One region of the Streptosporangium oxazolinicum genome, then DNA from elsewhere that is predicted to be linked to it. Evidence: riboswitches for the same ligand, from Rfam matches in the RefSeq annotation. Region 1 holds a riboswitch; each other region holds the start of a gene.
The links. A riboswitch is a leader RNA that binds a small molecule or an ion and turns the genes downstream of it on or off. The one in region 1 is predicted to bind S-adenosylmethionine.
Positions count from the first base shown of each region.

Region 1 (5,754 bases):
TGAGGATCCAGCGAACCGCGATGCCGCGGGATCCACCGGCTCTTCCCTGCGAATTCACGAAACGGCTACGTCAGACCGCCCGGACGGACTCCGCCTGGGGACCCTTCTGACCCTGGGTGATCTCGAACTCGACCCGCTGGCCCTGTTCGAGGGCACGGTAGCCATCCATCATGATCGCGGAGTAATGGACGAACACATCCTTACCACCGTCTACCGCGATGAAGCCGTAGCCCTTGTCCGCGTTGAACCATTTGACGGTGCCCTGCGCCACGTGCGACTCCTCTTACTGGTCTTAAAGGACGACGCCCATTCCTCTCGCGAAGTCCTCAATCTCCGGGACGGACTTCGCCCCCTCGATCGTTCCGACCATACCTGTGGGAAGCGGTATGACAACAGAGTCAAGCACCAAACTACCTCTTTACGAGAGCTTTTAGCACGAGAGCAAAGTTTCATCATCACTATTAGTTAGTTAAGGGTTACATTATTCATCCACGCCACAAATATGAGCTTGTGTCATAAAACACGGCACCCGCCCGGCCGGAGCCGGGCGGGTGCCGTGGAGTCGCGGTCGCCACCGGGGGTGGCACGGCGCGGTCAGGGCCGCGCGAGGGCCGGAGAATCAGCCTCCGGCCACCGCGGGGATGATGGAGACCTGGGCGCCGGAGGGCGTGGCCGTGTCGAGGTTGTCGACAAAACGGACGTCCTCATCCCCCACATAGACGTTGACAAAACGTCGGATCTTCCCCGATTCATCAAGAATCCGGGCGCCGATCCCCGGGAAGTCCGCGTCGAGCTTCTGCAGAACATCGCGCAGGGTCTCCCCCTCTCCGGTCACCTCGGCAGCGCCATCGGTGTAAGTCCGGAGAATCGTCGGAATCCGCACAGAAACGCTCATAATTCAGTACCTTTCACGATTTCTAGGCGATAGCCGCACGGAATGCGTCAAGAGAAGGCCGAATCACCGCGGTTGGGCGGGCCTCCCCGGCCACCGCGTCAAGGGTCTTGAGACCGTCACCGGTGTTGAGGACCACGGTCTCGGCGTCGGGGTCGAGCGTGCCCGAGGCGATCAGCTTGCGCAGCACCCCGACGACGACGCCTCCGGCGGTCTCGGCGAAGATGCCCTCGGTCCTGGCCAGCAGCCGGATCGCGTCGACGATCTCGGCGTCGGTGACGTCCTCGACCGCGCCGCCGGTGCGGCGGGCGATGTCCAGGACGTACGGGCCGTCGGCCGGGTTGCCGATCGCCAGCGACTTGGCGATCGTGTCCGGCTTCACCGGGCGGATCACGTCGTGACCCGCCTTGTAGGCGGCGGAGACCGGGGAGCACCCCTCGGCCTGGGCCGCGAAGATCTTGTAGGGCCGGTCCTCGACCAGGCCGAGGCGGATCAGCTCCTTGAAGCCCTTGTCGACCTTCGTGAGCTGCGAGCCCGACGCGACCGGGATGACGATCTGGTCGGGGACGCGCCAGCCGAGCTGCTCGGCGATCTCGTAGGCCAGCGTCTTGGACCCCTCCGCGTAGTACGGGCGGAGGTTGACGTTCACGAAGCCCCACTGGTCGCCCAGCTCGTCGCCGATGAGCTCGGAGCAGAAGCGGTTCACGTCGTCGTACGTGCCCTCGATGCCGACGAGCCTGCCGCCGTACACGGAGGCCATGACGATCTTGGCCTGCTCCAGGTCGGAGGGGATGAACACGCAGGCGTCCAGCCCGGCCCGCGCGGCGGCGGCGGTCACGGCACCGGCCAGGTTGCCGGTGGAGGAGCAGGACAGGGTGTGGAAGCCGAAGTTTCTGGCCGCCTCGACGGCGATGGAGACCACGCGGTCCTTGAAGGAGTGCGTGGGATTGCCGGAGTCGTCCTTCACGTGCAGGGAGCGGATGCCCAGCTCGCGGGCGAGGTTTCCGGCGTTGACGAGCTTGGTCCAGCCGGGCGCCATGTTGGGCTTGGAGGCCACGTCCTCGGGGACGGGCAGCAGCGAGCGGTAGCGCCAGATGTTGGTCGGCCCCTCGGCGATCCGCTCCCGGGTCACACGCCCGAAGTCGTACGCGATCTCAAGGGGCCCGAAACACTCGGTACAGGCGAATTCGGGGCCGAGGTCGTAGCGGGCACCGCACTCCCGGCAGGACAGGGCGACGGCGGGGCCGAAGGGCCGGTCACGCGCGTCGTCGGCACGACCGGCAGAGGAGGAGGTGGTGTTCTCAGTGGTTGCGAGCGCCATGAAGCGAGGCCTTTCCCTCATCTTCGTCTGCGGACCACCCTGGTCACAGACCGGAATTGGCACCTGTCCCGGCCGACCTCGTTCAGATCACGAGTCTGGAACCGGGATGGTTGCCGGGGCTTCGCAGGGCCGGTCCCTCCACCCCTCTGGATGAGCAAATATTCAGTTGGAAACCCGACGCGCGGGTCTCAAGCACTCTACCTCGCCCTGCCGCCCTCCTGACCTGATGTCTCACTGTACGAGACACGGCGTGTTATCCAGCGGACAACCGGAATCGGGCCGCCGGTCAGAAGCCGTAGGCGTCGCCCAGGGCCCCCTGGACGTACTTGCGCGCCTGGTGGATGCGCGACTTCGCGGTGCCCAGCGGGATGCCGAGCTGCTCGGCCACCTCGTTGTAGTCGAGCTGGCAGATGTCGCGCAGCACCAGCGCCTGGGCCAGCTCCGGTTTCTCGGCCTCCAGCGCCTCCATCGCGTCGAGCAGGTCCAGCCGGGACCCGGCGATCACGCTCACCCGGGCGACGTCCGGCTTCTGCAGCGGCAGCTCGTCCGAGCTCTGCTCGGCGGCGCGGCGCTTCAGCGAGCGGTACGTGGTCCTGGCGCAGTTGGCGGTCACGATGTGCAGCCAGGTGCTGAACCGGGCACGCCCCTCGAAGCGGGCGATGTTGCGCGCCACCGCGAGCAGGGTGTCCTGGCAGGCCTCCTCGGCGTCCTGCCGGAAGGGCAGGATACGGCCGCAGTGCCTGAGCACGGCGGGCTCGATCCGCTTCAGCAGCTCACCGAGCGCGCGGTGGTCACCCTGGGCGGCCGATCGGGCCAGGTCCTCGGTCGTCTCGTCCAGCGCCATCACAGGCCCCCATCAGCGGTCACGGTCGCTGGACATCCTACGGTCGGGATCTCGGATGGCGACCCTCCCTCCCCGCCACAAAAAGGGTGATACGCCGGACTTCATCACTCCACCTGCTGACAAGAGCTGACACAATTCGACGAACGCCGTTCTTTCGTTGACCTGAAGAGCAAGGACAGCCTGGCGAAGTGCCGGTTAACCTTCAGAACAGGCGTGTCCCTAGCCAGTGGAGGGATCTCATGAGCGCGATCCTGGTGGCCTCCAACCGCGGCCCCGTCTCCTTCACCCTCTCCGAGGACGGCTCGCTGTCCATGCGCAGGGGAGGTGGCGGCCTGGTCTCCGGCCTGTCGGAGGTCGCGAAGGACCTCAACGTCCTGTGGGTCTGCGCGGCGCTGTCCGACGGCGACCGCGGTGCCGTGCGGCTGGCGTCCGGCGGCAGGCTCGACCAGGCGGGCTACGACACCGGGGCGGTGCGGATGCTCGACATCCCCCCGGCGACCTTCCACCGCGCGTACAACGCGGTCGCCAACTCCACCCTCTGGTTCGTCCACCACCTCCTCTACGACACCCCCAACAGGCCGTACTTCGACGCCAGGTTCCGCCGGGAGTGGGAGTCGTACCAGGCCTACAACGAGGCCTTCGCGATGGCGCTGGCCGAGGAGGGCTCGCACGGGGCGCGGGTGATGGTGCAGGACTACCACCTGAGCCTGGTCCCGGCCATGCTCAGGGGGGAGCGCCCCGACCTGCGGGTGGCGCACTTCTCGCACACGCCGTGGGCCCCGCCCGAATACTTCTCCCTGCTCCCCGACGACGTGGCGACCGAGCTCCTCGAAGGCATCCTGGGCGCCGACCACGCGGGCTTCCTCACCGACCGCTGGGGCGGGGCGTTCATGGACTGCTGCGAGACGGTGCTCGGCGCGCGGGTCGACCGCGGGGAGCGTACGGTCACGCACGCGGGCAGGACCACCCGGATCGGCACCCACAGCCTGGGCGTGGACGGCAAGGCGCTCTGGGCCAGGGCGTCCGAGCCCGACGTGGAGTCGCACATAGCCGCGCTCCGCGCCCAGGTGGGCGACCGCAGGCTGATCGTGCGGATCGACAGGACGGAGCTGTCGAAGAACATCGTGCGGGGCCTGGTCGCCTACAAGCAGTTCCTCGCGGCCCACCCGGAGTGGCACGGCCGGGTCACGCACCTCGCCTTCGCCTACCCGTCCCGGCACGACCTGCCCGAGTACCGCGAGTACACCGCGGCGGTGCAGCGCTGCGCCGAGGAGATCGAGGACGAGTACGCCACCGAGGACTGGGATCCGCTGATCCTCAACGTCAACGACGACTACCCGCGCTCGCTGGCCGCCTACCGGCTCGCCGACGTGCTGCTGGTCAACCCGATCCGCGACGGCATGAACCTGGTGGCCAAGGAGGGGCCGATCCTGTCGCCGCACAGCGCGCTGGTGCTGTCGCGGGAGGCGGGTGCCGCCGCCGAGCTGGGTGAGCACGCGCTGACGGTCAACCCCTACGACGTCTCGGCCACGGCCGCCGCGCTGCACGAGGGCCTGACGATGCCCTCGGACGAGCGCGCCAGGAGGGGCGTCCTGCTCGCCGCCGCGGCGACCGCGCTCCCCCCGCACCGGTGGTTCGCCGAGCAGCTCGACGCCCTCGGGTGAGGATCTAACTCGTTAAGCGGTTTTAGACCTGTATGAGATAGTTTTTGCGGCTATTTAACTTTTCTGGCGTACGGGAGAACGAGTTGACCGCGATCGCGCCCGTCCGGCTGATCCGCGACCGCGCGACCTGGCTGATCTACCTTCAGCTCGGCGTCTTCGCCACCTACCTGTACGGTCTCAGCGCCGCGCTCCCGCTGCTCCGCCTCGACCAGGGCGTCTCCCAGGCGGTCGCCGGGCTGCACGGGACCGCGATGGCCGTCGGCGGCATCATCACCGGCCTCGCCCTGCCCTGGCTGACCGGGAGGATCGGCCGCCGCGCCGTCAGCTGGACCGGGATGGCCGGGATGAGCGTCGGCGTGCTCATGGTCGCGGCGGCCCCCACCATGCTCCCGATCACCCTCCTCGGGTACGGCGTCGCCAGCGGGATGTCCTCGATCACCCTGTACTCGGGCATGGCCGCGCTCGACGACCGGCACGGCCCCGCGGGCCCGGCGGCGATCAGCGAGGCCAACGCCGTCTGCGTGACCGTCGGCATCGGGGTCCCGTTCGTGGTCAGCGCCGCCGCGCAGAGCGCCCTCGGCTGGCGGGCCGCGCTGCTGGTGACCCCCGTGCTGGCCGTGCTGCTCGCGCTGACCATGGGACGCGTGCGGATCCCCGAGCCCGGGGACGGCGCCGCCGGTGCCGCCACGGGGGGCGAGACCCGCTTCGGCTGGCGGTTCTACCTGGCCTCGGCCGTGCTGTTCTGCTGCGTCGCGATGGAGTTCTGCTTCAACCTCTGGGCGGCCAAGCTCTTCTCCGACCAGACCGGGCTGCCCGCGGCGGTGGCCGCGACCGCGGTCGCGGCGTTCACCGCAGGGATGGCGACCGGACGGCTGACCGGGGCGTGGCTGGCCCTGCGAGTGCCCCCGACCGCGCTGTTCCTCGGCGCCCTCCTGGTCGCGGCCGCCGGATGGGCGATCTTCTGGCTGAGCACGAACCCGGTGTTCTCCTACGCGGGCCTGGCCGTGTCCGGGCTGGGGGTGGCGCTGCACTT
Region 1 is NZ_BAABAQ010000014.1:24,078-29,831, reverse strand. It holds gene ABD817_RS31320 (cold-shock protein) at 71-271, opposite strand; gene ABD817_RS31315 (MoaD/ThiS family protein) at 620-895, opposite strand; gene thrC (threonine synthase) at 918-2,213, opposite strand; SAM riboswitch class I at 2,228-2,370, opposite strand; gene ABD817_RS31305 (RNA polymerase sigma factor) at 2,500-3,057, opposite strand; gene ABD817_RS31300 (alpha,alpha-trehalose-phosphate synthase (UDP-forming)) at 3,297-4,721, shown strand; gene ABD817_RS31295 (MFS transporter) at 4,805-5,754, shown strand, end outside.

Region 2 (5,754 bases), on a different contig from region 1:
TTCACCGGCGCCGAGGCGTACGAGCTGGGCCTGGCGGGCCGGTCGGTGCCGGGGGAGAGGCTGATGGAGGAGACGCTGGCCTACGCCCACGAGCTGGCGACGCACAGTTCCCCGGCCTCGATGGCGGTGATCAAGCGTCAGATCTGGGGCGACGGGCAGCGGAGCCTGGAGGCGTCGGAGGCGGCCGCGACGCACCTGATGGCCGAATCCTTCACCCGGCCGGACTTCGCCGAGGGCGTCGCCAGCTTCGTCGAGCGCCGCGCCCCCGGTTTTCCTCCCCTGTAGGCGCCTGTAGGTCTCCGCTCCCTGTTCCGGCGGGCGCGGACGGGTTTCCGGCGTGGGCTGGCGTGAGGCAGCCTGGGATGATCAGGCGGGAGGCTTTCCGGTCACGAGCACCGCGAGGCCGTCGAGGATGCGCTCCATGCCGAAGGCGAACTCGTCGTCGGGGCCGCTGCCGGGCATGTCGAAGGCCCGAGCCTCAAGGAGCTCGTGGATCTCCGGGAAGCGCTGGGCGTCGATGAGCCTCGCGAGCGACCGGCCGTAGCCGGACAGCATCTCCTCCTCGGTGACTTTGGAGGCGTCGAAGGCGTCCCGCAGGTCGGCCAGGAGCGCCACCTCTGTCCTGACGAAGCCGTTGACCAGCAGCAGCGCCGCCATCTTCGTGTCCGGGGCGAGTCCGGTGCCACGCAGGCAGCGCAGCCCGGCCTCCATCCAGGCGACGTGGTTGGGCATGAGCCCCGGGCCCGTGATGGGGATGCGCAACGACCAGGGGTGGCTCTGTAGCGCGGCGCGCATGGCGTCGGCCCATCGATAGACGCCGTCACGCCAGTCGTCGCCCGGCTCGGGGAGCGGGGGCGGCGGGCCGAGCACCGCGTCCGTGATGAGCATGAGCAGGTCACCCTTGGAGGCGACATATCGGTAGAGCGCCATCGTGGAGACGTCGAGCTCGGCGGCGATCTTGCTCATCGAGACCGCGGGGAGTCCCTCCGCGGAGCCCACCCGCAGGGCCGCCTCCACGATGTGCTCCAGGGTCAGGGTGCGTTTGGGCCCCTTGCCCGGCCGCTCGCGCAGGCCCCAGGCGATCTCCACGCTTTCCGGCACTTCCATCGCGCTCCCGAGCTTGACCGTCCCTTCCTGTGAGTGTATACCTTACGCAATACCGCGTATGCCATAAACAGTAGAGCGTACGCCATACACAGGAGGGGTAGTGGAACCAGCGATAGAGGCGGTCGGCCTCACCAAGTCCTACGGTCGGCTCGCCGTCCTGGAAGGCGTCGACCTGCGCGTCGCCAAGGGCAGCGTGTACGCGCTGCTCGGCTCGAACGGCGCGGGCAAGACCACGACCGTACGCACCCTGGCGACGCTGGTGAGCCCGGACGCGGGACGGGCCACGGTCGCCGGGTTCGACGTCGTGCGCGACCGCCGCCGCGTCCGCCGCGCCATCAGCCTGACCGGCCAGCACGCGGCGGTCGACGAGCTGCTGACCGGCGAGGAGAACCTCCGGATGATGGGCCGCCTGTCCGGTCTGTCACGCGCGGGGGCCCGTGGCAGGGCGGCCGAGCTGCTGGAGCGGTTCGACCTGGTCGAGGCGGGCAAACGGCGGGTCGGCACGTACTCGGGCGGCATGTGGCGACGCCTGGACCTGGCCGCGGGGCTGGTCGGCGCACCGTCGGTGATCTTCCTCGACGAGCCGACCACGGGTCTCGACGTGCGGAGCAGGCAGGCGATGTGGGAGGTGATCACCCAGCTCACCGGCTCGGGCACCACGGTCTTCCTGACCACCCAGTATCTGGAGGAGGCCGACAGCCTGGCCGACCGGATCGCGCTGCTCGACGGCGGGCGGGTGGTGGCGGAGGGCACCGCCGACGAGCTCAAGGCGAGGGTCGCCGCCTGGCGGCTGGACCTCATCCTGTCCGACGCCCGGTCGTTCGCCGAGGTGACGCGCCTCCTCGGGGCGCGTGCCGTTCACACCGATCTCGCCAGGCTGACCGTCGGGGCGGCCGTCGGCGGAAGCGCCTCGGAGGTCCGCGCCCTGCTGGACGAGGTGGACCCGGAACGTTCGGCGATCGAGAGGTTCACCGTGCGAGGCGCCACGCTCGACGACGCGTTCCTCGCCCTGACGGACAGGGAGCGGGCCGGTGTCTGAACTCGCCGCCTGGCCGGTCATGACCGGCCGCGCCGTCCGCCTGTCGCTGCGCAATCTCGACGCGCTGCTCACCTCGTTCCTGATGCCCGTCCTGGTCATGCTGCTGTTCGTCTACCTGTTCGGCGGCGCGATCCAGACCGGCGTCGACTACGTCACCTACGCCGTCCCCGGCATCCTCGTCATGTGCGCCTCCTACGGCGCCTCCCTGACGGCGGTCGCCGTCAGCCAGGACATGAGCCGGGGGATCGTCGACAGGTTCAGGTCGATGGACGTCGGGGGCGGGGCGTTCCTGGGCGGGCACGTGGCCGCCAGCACCGTGCGCAACCTCGCCTCGCTCGTCATCGTGTTCGTCGTCGCGTTCCTGCTCGGCTTCCGGACGGAGGCGGGCCTGGCCGGCTGGGCCGCGGCGACGGGTGTCCTGGTGACGTTCGTCCTGGCCATATCCTCGGTCTCGGCCGTGGTCGGCCTGCTGTCCAGGACGCCGGAGGCGGCGGGCGGTTTCACCTTCTTCGTGATGTTCCTGCCCTACCCGAGCAGTGCCTTCGTCCCGGTGCACACCATGCCCACGTGGCTGCACGGGTTCGCGGAGAACCAGCCGGCCACGCCGATCATCGAGTCCGTGCGCGGCCTGCTGCTGGACCAGCCCGTGGGGAGCGATCCGTGGAAGGCGCTGGCCTGGTGCGGCGGTTTCCTGCTGGTCTCGGCGATGCTCTCCGGCAGGCTGTTCCGCCGCCGCGCCCACTGAGGTGAGGCCGAGGGGGGTGTCCAGAGGGGCGTCACCCGCCACGGCCGGTATGGGAGGCGTCGCACCGCGGACCGCCGGGCCCGGGAGACCGGGTCCGGCGGTCGCTGTTCCGGGAAAACCGGTCGCGGTTCCAGGGAAGCCGGTCGCTGTTTCGGGAAGGGGCTCGGACGACCGCCGGGCTCGGGTTCGGGGAATTCGGAAAGGGGCTCGGGCGACCGCCGGGCTCAGCTGACCAGGGTGAGCCAGTGCGGCGCGTCACCGAAGGGGGCGGTGCGCGCGGTGACGGCCTCCATCAGCCAGGCGGCCGAGGCGCGGGCGCTCTCCACCACGTCGGGCGGGTAGGCGTACTTGACCCGGTGCTCCTCGAACTCGTCCTCGTCGTCCAGGAAGACCCGGCTCGGGCGGCCCTTGAGCAGGTTCCTGCGGGTCCGGATCACGTCGAGGTCCAGGTCGATCATGGTGACCTCGCCGTCGCTCCACTCCGGCACCGTGGAGATGTCGCAGTAGATCTCGTGCTTGTGCGGGGCGGTGTTGAAGGCGGCCGTCCACCAGGCGTCGCGGGGGAAGAGCATCACGAACGGGTGCGGCCAGGCGACCGCGGGGCCCTCCCCCTTGTGGCCGCTGGAGTTGGCGACGCAGCCCGTCCACACCCCGTGCTCGTCCTCGCCGAGCAACAGGCCGCGGTGGTGCCAGTGCAGCGACCCGTCGTACTTGCGGTAGACCACGTTCACGCTCTCATAGGACATTCCCCGACATTAAGGCTTGACAGAGATCTATGTATTTCCTACCTTCTAAATAGGTTAAGAGCGTCAGTGAGAAGCCCCGGCTGGCTGACCGGCAACCCTCGCACCGCGGCGGGGTGCCCCCGGGGGAGACCAGGCGGCACGGCAGGCGTGCCGCAAGCGCGGATCCCTTCATCGGGGTCACCGAGACATGCCCGGGAGTGCCAGATGCCGAAGACCAGCACACTGAACCACGCGAGCCCCGTCGACCTCGACACCCACGGCCACTACCGGCCCGGTGGCAGGCCCGGCCCGCGCTACCCCTTCCAGGGGCGGATCGGCACACCCGCCTTCCCCGCAGAGCCGGGCCGCTACCACCTCTACGTCGCGGCCGTCTGTCCGTACGCGCAGCGCGCGGCCATCGTGCGCTCCCTCAAGGGGCTCCAGGACGTGGTCTCGCTCTCCTACGTCGACGACGAGCGCGACGGGCGCGGATGGGCGTTCCGCGAGCGGCGCGGGGCCGACCCGGTCAACGGGTTCACCATCCTGCGGCAGGCGTACGAGGCGACCGAACCCGGCTTCGACGGGCACGTCTCGGTGCCGGTCCTGTGGGACAGGACGAGCGGCCGCGTCGTCAGCAACAACTTCCCCGACATCACGATCGACCTGGCCACCCGGTTCGGCGGCGACCCCGAGGCCGACCTCTACCCCGAGGAGCTCCGGCCGGAGATCGACGAGCTCAACACGAGGATCTACGAGATCGTCAACACGGCGGCGGGCCGGGTGGCGTCGGCCACCACCGAGGCCGCGTACACCGAGGCGCGCGGGACCGTGGTCGCCTTCCTGGACGAGCTGGACGCCCGGCTGGCCGACCGCAGGTTCCTGTTCGGCTCGGGGATCACCGAGGCGGACGTGCGGCTCTGGCCGACCCTGCTCCGCTTCGACCTGAGCGACAACCCGGCGGCCAGGATCAGCGAGCGCCCGCTGACCGCCTTCCCCAACCTGTGGGCCTACGCCAGGGACCTGTACACCCACCCCGCCTTCCGCGAGAACACCGACTTCACCGTCATCTCCTATCGGAAGGTCGAGACCGACGCCTGGCGGATCCCGGTCGAGCCGCTGCATGCCGACTGGGACCAGCCGCACCGCAGAGCCGCCGTATGAGCGCCTCGATCGCCGTCGTCGGCGCGGGACCGACGGGCACCTGCCTGGTGGAGCGGATCTGCGCCAACGCCGCCGACCTGCTCGGCTGGCCGTCGCTGGACGTCCACGTGATCGACCCCCACCCGCCGGGCGGCGGGCGCGTCTGGCGCCGCGACCAGCCGGACCTGCTCTGGATGAACTCCACCGCGGCCGACGTGACGCTCTTCACCGACGAGTCGGTGCGCTGCGAGGGGCCGATCCGCCCCGGACCCACGCTGGCCGAGTGGCTCGGCGGCGACCCCGGCAGGTTCGCCTCCCGCCCGGCGCAGAACGGCTACCTCTCCCACGTCTTCCGGCACGCGGTGGCGAACGCCCCGCGCGGTGTCCGGGTGCACGTGCACCCCGCCCGCGCCGTCGACCTCGCCGACGTCCCCGGTGGCCAGACGGTGATCCTGGAGGACGGCCGGACCATCGAGGCCGACGCGGTGATCCTCGCCCAGGGGCACGGCGACGTGACCCCGACGAGGGAGGAGAGCGCGCTGGCCGGTCTGGCCGCGCGCGGGGGGCTGCGCTACCTGCCCACCGGCTACGCGGCGGACCTCGACCTGGACGGCATTCCCGCCGGGGAACCGGTGATCATGCGGGGGATGGGGCTGGCCTTCGTCGACCTGATGGTGCTGCTCACCTCGGGCCGGGGCGGCCGGTTCGTCCGCGAGTACGACGGGGAGCTGGTCTACCTGCCCAACGGGCGCGAGCCCCTCCTGCACGTGGGATCGCGGCGCGGGGTGCCGTACCACTCCAAGACCGGTTACCCCTTCACCGGCGCCCGCCCGCCGGTGCCGCGCTTCCTCACCCGCGAGGCGCTGGGCGAGGTGCTGAGCGGGGGGCCGTGGAACTTCCGCCGGGACGTGTGGCCGCTGGTCGCCAAGGAGCTGGCCTTCGCGTACTACCACGAGCTCATCACCGCCCACCCCAAGCGCGCCAAGCTGGGCTGGGAG
Region 2 is NZ_BAABAQ010000002.1:999,501-1,005,254, reverse strand. It holds gene ABD817_RS09435 (enoyl-CoA hydratase-related protein) at 1-285, shown strand, start outside; gene ABD817_RS09430 (TetR/AcrR family transcriptional regulator) at 367-1,107, opposite strand; gene ABD817_RS09425 (ATP-binding cassette domain-containing protein) at 1,208-2,146, shown strand; gene ABD817_RS09420 (ABC transporter permease) at 2,139-2,891, shown strand; gene ABD817_RS09415 (DUF402 domain-containing protein) at 3,116-3,637, opposite strand; SAM riboswitch class IV at 3,690-3,802, shown strand; gene ABD817_RS09410 (glutathione S-transferase C-terminal domain-containing protein) at 3,842-4,777, shown strand; gene ABD817_RS09405 (FAD/NAD(P)-binding protein) at 4,774-5,754, shown strand, end outside.
Region 2: another riboswitch for S-adenosylmethionine. It lies ahead of ABD817_RS09410 (glutathione S-transferase C-terminal domain-containing protein); the one in region 1 lies ahead of thrC (threonine synthase).

Region 3 (5,754 bases), on a different contig from region 1:
CGAGGAGATCGTCTGGTCGAAGGCCGCGCCGGACGGGATCCACGGGCTGGTGATCGCCAACGAGTGGCTCGACAACGTCCCCGTCGACATCGCGGAGCAGACGGCCGACGGCCCCCGGCTGGTCCTGGTCAACGTCACGGATGGTGAGGAGCGCCTCGGCGGCAGTCCCTCCGAGGCGGATCTCGCGTGGCTGGCCCGCTGGTGGCGGATGCGGGCCCCCGGCGAGCGGGCCGAGATCGGCAGGCCGCGCGACAGGGCCTGGGCGTCGGTGATCCTGCGGCTGGCGCGCGGCCGGGCGATCGCGATCGACTACGCCCACGTCCTCGACAGCCGGCCGCCGTACGGCACGCTGGCCGGATACCGCGACGGGGCGCTGGTCGCGCCGGTGCCCGACGGTTCGTGCGACATCACCGCCCACGTGGCGCTCGACGCCTGCGCGGCCTCCGGCGAGAGCGCCGGGGCCGTCACGACGGCGCTGACCACGCAGCGCGAGGCGTTGCGCGCCCTGGGCGTCACCGGGAGCCGCCCGCCGGTCGAGCAGGCCGGAAACGACCCGCGCGGCTACCTGCGGGCCCTCACGAGGGCCTCGGAGGAGGCGGAGCTCATCGCCGCCGGGGGGCTCGGCGGGTTCGGCTGGCTCTCCCAGAGCCGTCCCTGACCGCCGGACCGCCATCGTCGTCCCGCCGAGGCTCGCGACCCGGGTGGCCGACTCGTGCGGGCTCTTGAGCCGGTCGCGACCCGGGTGGCCGACGAGACCCAGGACGTCACCTCGCCGTACGCGGGTCCTGACGGGCCGGTTCCCGACCTCATCCGGACACCGCGTCCGGGCGGGCCGGTTCTCCGATCCATCCGGACACCGCGTCCGGGTGAGCCGGTTCTCAGACCCGTATCTGGAGGGACTCCAGACCCCGGATGACGTAGCCGGGACCCCAGGTGGGCTCGTTAACGAGCTCCATCTTCGGCGCCTTGCGCAGCAGGGCGCCGAACGACTCGACCAGCTCGACCCTGGCCAGCGGTGCCCCGAGGCAGAAGTGGATGCCGGCGCCGAAGGAGATGTGTGGGTTGTCGGCCCGGCCCACGTCCAGGCGGCCGGGGTCGGCGAAGACCTCGGGGTCGCGGTTGGCCGAACCGAACAGCAGCGCCACCTCGGTGCCGCGCGGGATGTCGATCCCGCCCACCGAGACGTCCTCCAGCACCCAGCGTTCGAACATCTGCAGCGGGGTGTCCCAGCGCATCAGCTCCTCGACCGCCGTGGGCAGCAGGGTGTGGTCGGCGCGGAGCCGGTCCAGCTCGGCCGGGTTGCGGAACAGCGACCACCAGCCGTTCCCGGTGACGTTGACGGTGGCCTCGTGCCCGGCGTTGAGCAGCAGCACGCAGGTGCCGACCAGCTCCTCCTCGGTGAGCGTGTCGCCCTCGTCGGTCACCAGGGCGAGCGCGCTGATCAGGTCGTCACCGGGGTCGGCCCTGCGGGCGCGGGCCAGCTCGACGAGGTAGGCGGAGAACTCCTCGGCCGCCCGTACGGCCGTGCGCTGGGCCTCGATCGACGGCTGGAGCTCGTACATGCCGCAGATGTCGGCCGACCAGGGCCGCAGCAGGTGCCGGTCGGCCTCGGGCACGCCGAGCATCTCGGCGATCACGGTGACCGGGAGAGGTTCGGCGACCTCGGCGATCAGGTCTCCGCCACCGTGCTCGACGAAGACGTCCACCAGCTCCTCGGCCATACGGGCGACCTTGGGACGGAGCGCCTGGACCATGCGAGGGGTGAACGCCTTCGAGACCAGCCGCCGGAGCCTGGTGTGCACCGGCGGCTCGACGTCGAGCATGCCCGCCCTGATCACCCGCCAGAACGGGTCCTGGAACTCGGGGTCGTCGGGCCTGCCGAACTCCCGGTGCGAGGCCACGTGCAGGTAGGAGCGGCCGAGCCTGCGGTCCCGCAGCAGCGCGTTGACGTCGGCGTGCCTGGCCACCAGCCACTGGCCGGTCGGCTCGAAGAAGCTGACCGGCCGCTCCCGCCTCAGCTCGTCGTAGACGTCATAGGGATGGGCGACGAACTCCGGACTCCAGGGATCAAAGCGCACACAGGCATCGTAATCCCGGCCTAGGAGTTGGCCTGCTTGTCTGGATTTCCCCTTTCAGCAGGTTCGTCGGTCTGGGTCGCCAAAGCTCCCCGGCTCTCCGTGCTCTGCGGGGTCGCCGGGGTCTCGGAACCGGCCTGGCCCCCGGTCTCGTAGCGGGAGCGCAGCTCGACCGGCTTCCGCTTCGACTTGCCGCGCATCCGGATGTTCAGCAGCTCCACCAGCAGCGAGAACGCCATGGCGAAGTAGATGTAGCCCTTGGAGATGTGCTGCTCGAATCCCTCGGCGATGAGCACGACGCCGACCAGCACCAGGAAGGACAGGGCGAGCATCTTGATGCTCGGGTGCCGGTCCACGAAGCGGCTGATCGGCCCGGAGGCGACCAGCATCACGATGACCGAGACGATGACTGCCGCGATCATGACGCCCAGCTCGTCGACCATGCCGACCGCGGTGATCACCGAGTCGAGCGAGAAGACGACGTCGAGGATCATGATCTGGATGATCACCGAGGTGAAGGACGAGGCCACCTTGCCCTCGGAGTGGTGGGACTCCCCCTCCAGGCTGCCGTGCATCTCGTGGACGCTCTTGCCCAGCAGGAACAGGCCGCCGAGTATCAGGATCAGGTCGCGCCCCGATATCCCCTGCCCGAAGACCTCGAACAGCGGCTCCGTGAGCCTCACCACCCACGACAGCGCCAGCAGCAGCAGGAGGCGGCTGATCAGGGCGACGGCGAGGCCGATCTTGCGGGCCCTGTCGCGCTGCGCGGGCGGGAGCTTGCCCACCAGGATCGAGATGAAGATGATGTTGTCGATTCCTAGAACGATCTCCAGGGCGACAAGGGTGAAGAACCCTATCCATATCTCCGGGCTGGTCACCCAGTCCATTGGCTTTCTCCTTCGTCGGTCGGCGCTCGACACACCGTCGGCCAACTGCCCGAACGCTTCTTCGGCTGACTGCCAGGACGACCGGGAGACGCTCCGAGTTCCTGCTCTCTCATCACGCTTCGCTCTCAATTCGCCGGGCGCTTCCGGGAGCACCCGCTCCGGCCCCGATACCGGGTTGATCACGTTTCGGGCTTGCGGGGCACCGCGGGGTGTCGGTTATAGTTCCCCCGTAGGTCATGAGTGCCAGTGACAAGCCCCGGCTCGCTGGCCGGCAACCCTCGCGTCCGCGGCGGGGTGCCCCGGGTGAGGACCTGGTCCGGCACGAGGTGTGCCGGGCAAGCGCGGGCTCCAGGCACCTAGGCCATGGGTTGGGGTCCGATGACCTCTAAGGAGCCATGGCGTGTCCACCCTCACGATCCTCACCCCCGCGAACTCCGCGAGCCCCGCGTCTCCCGTCGCCCCGGCCGCCGTCCCGGTGACCGTCCCCGGGACCCGCGCGTCCGACGACCGGCCGATCCCGGCCGTGCTCGGCTCGGACCTGGAGGTCCCGGTCAGGGGTGGAAGGCTCGTCCGCTACGCCAACCTCGACTACGCCGCGAGCGCCCCCTGTCTGGAGCCGGTGAGCGCCGCCGTCGCCGCCGCGCTCCCGGCCTACTCCAGCGTCCACCGCGGCGCCGGGTACGCGTCCCAGCTGACCACGGCCCGCTACGAGCAGGCCAGGCACACGGTGCGCGCCTTCGTCGGCGCCCGCCCCGACGACTCGGTGATCTTCACCCGCAACACCACGGACGCGACCAACCTGCTGGCCCGCAGCCTGCCCGAGGGCACCACCACCGTGGTCTTCGACACCGAGCACCACGCCTCACTGCTGCCCTGGGACCGGGTCGTGCGGCTGGCCGCCCCCGCCTTCCCCGGCGAGGCCGTCCGCGCCGTCGACGACGCCCTCGCCTCGATCGACGGCCCCAAGCTGCTGGTGGTGACCGCCGCCTCCAACGTCACCGGGGAGCTCTGGCCGATCGCCGCGCTGGCCCACATCGCCCACCGGCACGGGGCCCGCGTCCTCGTGGACGCCGCGCAGCTCGTCCCGCACCGCCGTCTCAACCTGACGGCGCTCGACCTGGACTACGTGGTCTTCTCCGGCCACAAGCTCTACGCGCCGTTCGGCGCCGGCGCGCTGATCGGCCGTTCCGACTGGCTCGCCGACGCCGAGCCGTACCTGCGGGGCGGCGGCGCGGTGCGGGCCGTGAACGACGACGCCACCGAGTGGCACGACGACCCCGAGGCGCGGCACGAGGCCGGGACCCCGAACGTGCTGGGCGCCGTCGCGCTCGCCGCGGCCTGCGACGCCCTGACCGCCACCGGCTGGACCCCGCTGGTCCGCGAGGAGGAGCGCCTCCTCGGGCGCCTGCGCGCGGGCCTCGCCTCCGTCCCCGGCGTCCACGAGCTCTCCCTGTGGGGCCCGGACCACCCACGCGTCGGCATCGTCTCCTTCGTGGTGGACGGCTTCACCGCCCGCGAGGTCGCCGAGGCCCTGTCCGGCGACTACGGCATCGGCGTCCGCGACGGCAAGTTCTGCGCCCACCCCTTCGTACGGCACCTGCTGGGCGCCAAGGACGGCGGCTGCGACGACGTCACCGCCTCCGCCGTCCGCGCCTCCATCGGCATCGGCACCACCTCCGAGCACGTCGACCGGCTGATCGACGCCCTGCGGGATCTTGCCTCGCGCGGCTGACATGACAGCATGGCCCTATGACTGAAGGCGCGCCCCGTGAGCTGAGCGTGGGAATGGGCGCGGGCGCCGGAGCCGTGCGGGGGGCGGACGGCAAGGAGCTCGCGACCGAGGACATGATCCTCAACATCGGGCCGCAGCACCCGTCCACGCACGGTGTGCTGCGGCTGCGGCTCACGCTGGACGGCGAACGGATCAGCTCGGCGGAGCCGATCGTGGGCTACATGCACCGGGGCGCCGAGAAGCTCTTCGAGGTGCGCGACTACCGGCAGATCATCGTGCTGGCCAACCGGCACGACTGGCTGTCGGCGTTCGCCAACGAGCTGGGCGTCGTGCTCGCGGTGGAGCGGATGCTCGGCATGGAGGTGCCGGTCAGGGCGGTCTGGACGCGCACGCTGATGGCAGAGCTCAACCGGGTGCTCAGCCACCTGATGTTCCTCGGCTCCTACCCGCTGGAGCTGGGCGCGATCACCCCGGTCTTCTACGCGTTCCGGGAGCGCGAGACCCTCCAGGCCGTGATGGAGGAGATCTCCGGCGGGCGCATGCACTACATGTTCAACCGGGTCGGCGGCCTGAAGGAGGAGCTCCCCGAGGGGTGGACGGACCGGGTCGCCCAGGCCGTGGCCGACGTGCGGCGGCGGCTGCCCGACATCGAGAACCTGATCGCCGGGAACGAGATCTTCCTCGCCCGCACGCGCGGGGTGGGCGTCCTCGACCGCGAGACGATCATGCAGTACGGCGTGAGCGGCCCGATCGCCCGCGCCTCCGGCGTCGACGTCGACCTGCGCAGGGACGAGCCGTACCTCGCCTACGGGGAGCTGCCGGTGAAGGTCGTCACCCGGTCGGCGGGAGACTGCCACGCCCGGTTCGAGGTGCTGCTGGAGCAGGTGAAGGTCTCCCTCGACCTGGCCGGTGCCTGTGTGGAGCGGCTCCTCGACCTGCCCCCGGGGCCGATCAACCAGCGCCTGCCCAAGGTGCTGAAGGTCCCCGAGGGCCACACCTACGCCTGGACGGAGAGCCCGCTGGGCCTCAACGGCTACTACCTGGTCTCGCGCGGGGAGAA
Region 3 is NZ_BAABAQ010000008.1:28,149-33,902, reverse strand. It holds gene ABD817_RS21525 (SAM-dependent methyltransferase) at 1-658, shown strand, start outside; gene ABD817_RS21520 (cytochrome P450) at 879-2,078, opposite strand; gene ABD817_RS21515 (TerC family protein) at 2,099-2,962, opposite strand; SAM riboswitch class IV at 3,195-3,310, shown strand; gene ABD817_RS21510 (aminotransferase class V-fold PLP-dependent enzyme) at 3,363-4,694, shown strand; gene ABD817_RS21505 (NADH-quinone oxidoreductase subunit D) at 4,712-5,754, shown strand, end outside.
Region 3: another riboswitch for S-adenosylmethionine. It lies ahead of ABD817_RS21510 (aminotransferase class V-fold PLP-dependent enzyme); the one in region 1 lies ahead of thrC (threonine synthase).